2 linked regions of the Metallumcola ferriviriculae genome follow. The protein of the gene in region 2 interacts with the protein of the main gene of each other region in a pairwise test. Links are inferred from orthologs where the notes say so. Each region holds a gene or a part of one and is shown on either strand. Other genes may lie near its edges.

Evidence for each region.
Region 1: the proteins of eno (region 2) and rpe interact in binary tests that used the Escherichia coli proteins (3 or more experiments, as listed by UniProt). The link is inferred for Metallumcola ferriviriculae from one-to-one orthologs.

Annotation. Positions count from the first base shown.
Region 1 is NZ_CP121694.1:2,033,220-2,036,173, reverse strand. It holds rpe (ribulose-phosphate 3-epimerase), read right to left. Parts: upstream 1,826-2,954; coding sequence 1,175-1,825; downstream 1-1,174. Other genes in the region: pknB (Stk1 family PASTA domain-containing Ser/Thr kinase), read right to left, coding at 2,720-2,954; rsgA (ribosome small subunit-dependent GTPase A), read right to left, coding at 1,827-2,702; rpmB (50S ribosomal protein L28), read left to right, coding at 936-1,124; MFMK1_RS10160 (DUF1858 domain-containing protein), read right to left, coding at 587-805; MFMK1_RS10165 (Asp23/Gls24 family envelope stress response protein), read right to left, coding at 151-513. UniProt on the Escherichia coli protein: Catalyzes the reversible epimerization of D-ribulose 5-phosphate to D-xylulose 5-phosphate.
Region 2 is NZ_CP121694.1:741,102-744,007, reverse strand. What follows is about bases 71-2,875. They hold eno (phosphopyruvate hydratase), read right to left. Parts: upstream 2,213-2,875; coding sequence 929-2,212; downstream 71-928. Other genes in these bases: gpmI (2,3-bisphosphoglycerate-independent phosphoglycerate mutase), read right to left, coding at 2,272-2,875; secG (preprotein translocase subunit SecG), read right to left, coding at 499-720; MFMK1_RS03770 (sodium-translocating pyrophosphatase), read right to left, coding at 71-471. Also shown: more of MFMK1_RS03770, read right to left, coding at 1-70; more of gpmI, read right to left, coding at 2,876-2,906. UniProt on the Escherichia coli protein: Catalyzes the reversible conversion of 2-phosphoglycerate (2-PG) into phosphoenolpyruvate (PEP). It is essential for the degradation of carbohydrates via glycolysis.

The DNA of each region.
Region 1 (2,954 bases), 1.3 Mb from region 2 along the record:
TCAGTGACATATTTGTCCCAGTATCGCCGTCAGGAACCGGAAAAACATTGAGCGCGTCTACAGCCATTTTATTCTTTTGCAAATACTGGTTTCCACCGAAAAAAAACTTTGTCAATTGTTCAGCATTCAATGTCGTCAACCCCTCGTCCGTTATTCTTTTACTCTAACCCCTTGTACCTTAATATTCACCTGCTTTACAGGGATGCCAAGACTTTTTTCCACCGTATAACGGACCTTATCCATAATGTTGTGTGCCACCTCAGAAATTTTAGTACCATAACTTACTACAATATACAAATCTATATCTACGCCATCTTCATAGTTAATAACTTCAACACCTTTATTCAGTGCCTCGCCGCGCAGTAGTTCCACAATCCCATCTTTTATCTTTCGGGATGCCATTCCCACCAAACCGTAGCATTCCATAGCCGCTAAACCGGCTACAGAAGCTATTACCTCATTACTGATATTAATCTTCCCTAGATTATTTTGTACTTGCTGACTATTTCCCATGACCATATCCTCCCATCTAAAACAAATGACCAAGCAATTACATTATACATTAGTCCGAAATTACCTTCCTTACTTATTCACCTTCCCAAAGGTTATTAAGATCCACCAACAACTTTGTTAAATCCAATCCATGCATACGAGCGCCCTGAGCTATCGATTCGTTAACCGACGCCATACAGTCACTGCAGGGCATTCCATGGTTTTGGAATACCTCTCTCGCCTCAGGATAAATTTGCAGCACCCGAAATATTGGCCAACTCCCAGTAATAGTTTCGCCTTTCTTCTCGCTCACAGTAATCCCTCCCCATAACTCACTTTTTTTCTTTTATTAATAAAGCGTTTTTCAGCTTGCCAAAATATTATATTTTTGATAGAATTATTGAAGATGTGTTAAGAGACGTACTAAGGAGGTGCAGGAAACAATGGCGAAATGCGAAGTATGTGGTAAAGGAATTGCCACTGGTAATAAGGTTAGTCATTCCAATATTAAGACAAAGCGTACTTGGTCTCCGAACCTGCAAAGAGTTAAAGCAATGGTTGATGGTTCTCCAAAGAAAGTTCATGTTTGTACTCGTTGTCTGCGGTCGGGAAAAGTTGAACGTGCTATCTAAAAAGACTGGATTTATTCCAGTCTTTTTATTTTTTTATAACTTCTGTGTTTTTACAATTGCCGAAGAATTTCAATTGGTTTGCTTACCTCTTCTGCACCAAATACAAAAGAACCTGCTACAAGAATATTAGCCCCGGCAGCAACCGCCCCAGGAGCAGTATTTTCATTAATACCCCCATCAACTTGTATATCCACATTTCTTTCCAAATTCGCAGTGAGTTGTTTTAATCTTTCCACCTTTGGCATAACGGCGTCAATGAATTTCTGACCACCAAAGCCCGGGTTGACTGTCATCAACAGCACCATATCTACTTCATCCAAAACATAATGTATACCGCTTAGTGGTGTAGCAGGGTTCAGAGCCACACCAGCTTTTATGCCTAGCTGCTTTATATTTTGTACAGTACGATGTAGATGATTACATGCCTCTACATGTACAGTTATTATATCGGCACCAGCGCGACAGAAGTCTGCAAAGTATTCATCCGGATGTTCTACCATTAAATGAACATCGAAAATCAGTTTGGAATGAGGGCGTAGATCCCGCACCAGTTGCGCACCAAAGGTTATATTAGGTACAAAATGACCATCCATGATATCTAAATGCAGATAATCTGCACCGGCTTTTTCCACAGCGGCCACTTGTTGCTTCAAAGTTGCAAAGTCAGCAGATAACAGTGACGGTGCCACAATTATAGACACATTAGTAACTCCTCTCTCGGGCGGTAATTTCTTCCAAAAAACGCAGGTAATTCTTATATCGGCTTTGGCTGATTGCACCTCTTTCCAAGGCCTGCTTCACCGCACATTGGGGTTCTTTATAATGTAAACAGGTGTTAAACCGACAATCCTGCCGATAACCATCCATTTCTGGAAACAAGAAACTCAGTTCTTCTCTCGAAACATTTGGCAGTTCTATCCTACTAAACCCCGGAGTATCGGCAACATAACCACCATAAAGAGATAATAGTTTAGTATGTCTCGTCGTATGCTTTCCCCGGCGCGCCTTATCGCTTACGCTTCCTGTCTCAAGTTTAAAACCTGGCTCCAGGACATTCAGCAAGCTCGATTTTCCTACACCAGAGGGACCGGCAAAGACAGATATGTGATTTTGTAAGAAATTTTTTAGTTCATCAAACCCAGTCTTGGTTTTAACACTGGTCAACACCAGGTCATAGCCGATGTCTTTATAAATACCAATAATCTCTTCCGCCTCAGAATCACCGGCTATATCGCGCTTATTAAAACAAATCACCGGCATTACCGGTGTCTGTTCCAAATAGACTAACAGTCTGTCCAACAACACTAAATCCGGTGGTGGGTCAGCTAATGCCAGCACTAAAATCGCTTGGTCCACATTGGCTACCGGTGGACGCAACAATTCAGTCTCTCTGGGCAGCAATTCTTCGATAACACCCTGTCTCTCATTCGTTAACGAAATTTTGACATAGTCACCAGGTAGGAATGTTAGTCTTTCTTGGCGGAATCTACCGCGCAAGGAACACTCCACCTCACCATGAGCTTGGGTCCTGACATAATAAAAACCACTAAAACCCTTAAGAATAATCCCATCTATCAATCGACCTAACCTCTCCTTTATGGTACACTATGTTCTTTCGCTAGTTCATCATCCATGAATACCTGAATTTTACCTCTCTTATAGAAGGGCACCCATTCTTGTACATAATCACCACTCTCATGCAGTTTGTTATATTCTTCGTGGGTACCCTTGACATCTACTACCACAATTCGAACCTGGTGTTGCTTATCATCGTTGGGCACCAATACACTAACTAACGCCTGCTGCGGCGTGGGACCTGGGCCGCTGCTA
Region 2 (2,906 bases):
GTCGAATAATATGTTCACAATACCTAGACCTAGAAGACCCAATCCTACAACGGACATACCCATTACGGCACCGCCGGAGAAGGCAACTCCTAAGGCCTTATTGGCACTTTCTTGAGCAGCATTAGCGGTACGCACGTTGGCTTTGGTAGCCACATTCATTCCAATCCAACCTGCAGTAACGGAAGCAATAGCACCCAGGATAAAAGCAACTGCAGTTGTGGGCTGCATGCTATCAGAACCAGGAGTGAGTATCCCGGCTATTACAATTATTGCCGCTAAACCTGCCACAAACCAAACCAACACAGCATATTCTCTTTTCAGGAAAGCCAGTGCCCCTTCATGAATGGCGTCAGCTATCTCCACCATTATTTTACTGCCGGGAGGAGTTTTATTAATCTTAGATGTTAGATAAAACGCGAAAATAAGAGCAATGACCCCGGCAATGGGAGCAAGATACAAAGCGTTTGACATTAACTTTTCTACCTCCTTAAGTGGGGGTTATACAATAGATAATAATAAGGTTAACACGATAAAAGTAGTTGCCAATCCAATAGAAATCTTTCCAAGCAGTTCATCCATACCCTTTTTCTTACCAAAAAAAGTCTGCGCGCCGCCGGTAATAGCTCCTGACATTCCAGCACTTTTTCCAGACTGTAGTAGAACAGTGGAAATTAAGCCCAAGGAAACCAGTACTTGCAGAATTGTTAATGCTGTCTTCATCTCCTGCCACCTCCTAAAGGGGAATAACACATATATTTTAGCATAATAGTTGTCCCGTGGCAACAAGCACCTTTATACCGGCCTTTACACCTACTCAATCCGCCCCCCTTTCAACGATTGAAAAATTTCATAAAATTAAAACTATTCAATAATTCTACTTTTCCCCAAGATTTCCTGCAAAATATCGAATAATTTCCACTCAGGTGTTCTATTTGAGATTGTAAAAAACTCCTTTACCTTTATACCTAAACAGATAACTCAGGTCTTCTTCAATACGTAAAAGCTGATTATACTTTGCCACTCGGTCAGTTCTTGACGGTGCGCCGGTTTTTATCTGTCCGGCATTGGCAGCAACCGCTATATCGGCAATGGTTACATCTTCCGTTTCACCTGAGCGGTGTGAGATTACCGCAGTGTACCCTGCTTTCTTCGCCATTTCAATGGCATCAAAAGTTTCGGTTAATGTACCGATCTGATTGACCTTAATCAGGATGGAATTGGCTACCCCCATCTCAATACCTTGAGCAAGTTTGGTAGTATTGGTAACAAATAAGTCATCCCCCACCAGCTGCACCTTTTTACCCAGTTTAGCGGTAAAACGCTGCCATCCTTCCCAGTCATCCTCAGATAAACCGTCCTCAATTGAAATAATGGGATATTTGTCAATTAAGCTGCTGTAAAAGTCTATCAGCTGGTCTGATGTGAAGGTTTCCCCTTGGCCTTCAAAGCGGTAAGAACCCTCCTTGTACAGCTCTGTTGCAGCCACATCCAAAGCCAATACCACATCCTCACCAGGCTTATATCCTGCTTTTTCAACAGCTGCCACAATTACTTCCAGGGCTTCTTCGTTAGACTTGAGATTCGGGGCAAAGCCGCCTTCATCACCCACGGCGGTGTTTAACCCTTTGGCCTGAAGCACCTTTTTCAGATTGTGAAATATTTCGGCACCCATCCTTAAGCCTTCGCGGAAGCTTTCTGCCCCCACCGGCATAACCATAAATTCTTGGATATCCACATTATTGTCAGCATGTTCGCCGCCATTAAGGATATTCATCATGGGCACAGGCATTTCTTTGGCGTTAACACCGCCCAAATACTGATATAATGGCAGCCCTAAGGCGTTTGCGGCGGCGTTTGCAGCAGCCAAAGATACCCCCAATAACGCATTGGCACCAAGCTTGGACTTATTTTCTGTTCCATCTAACTCCAAAAGCAGTTCATCGATACCCAACTGATCAACTGCATCAAGCCCAAGTACTTCCGGAGCGATGATATTATTTACATTGCTTACCGCCTGCAGCACACCTTTGCCCATATAACGGTTGTCATCCTTATCTCTTAACTCCACTGCTTCGTAGGCGCCGGTAGAAGCACCTGAAGGTACTGCGGCGCGACCCACTGCACCACTTTCTAAAACCATTTCCACCTCCACGGTGGGATTACCCCGAGAGTCCAATATCTCCCTTGCCACTACTTCATTAATAATGGTCATTTATAAAAACCTCCTATTGCAATTTTACGTAAGGTTACGCATAATCTTTTAGCAATTTATTATTTTTCTTCCCCCGCCAGACTTTTCCCGCTCATTTCTTCGGGCAACGGGATACCCAGCAGTTTCAACATCGTCGGCGCCACATCCCGTAAAGAACCCTGGGTTGCCAATGTACTGTGTTTTAATTTATCATACACAAGAATAAAGGGTACCAAATCGTTGGTATGCGCCGTATGAGGTTCGCCGGTATCCAAGTCTACCATCTTTTCCACATTACCGTGATCTGCAGTGATGAGCAGCGGTGCTGCCCGTTTTTGCATTACCCTGCTTATCTTACCGATGCATTCATCTACAGTTTCCACTGCTTTTACCGCCGCTTCTTCTATTCCGGTATGCCCCACCATATCTGGGTTGGCAAAGTTCAACACTATTACATCGTACTTATCTGCCTTTATTTGCTCTAACACCTTCTCTGTCACCTCAAAGGCACTCATTTCCGGCTTAAGATTGTATGTAGCAACCTTAGGTGAAGGAATTAATATCCGGTCCTCGCCTTCATTCTCCTCTTCGGCGCCACCGTTGAAAAAGAAAGTGACATGAGCATACTTTTCCGTTTCGGCAATACGCAGCTGCTTCATACCCTTTGCCGCAAGTACCTCTCCCAAAGTGTTCACCAAATTTTGCGGCAGAAACG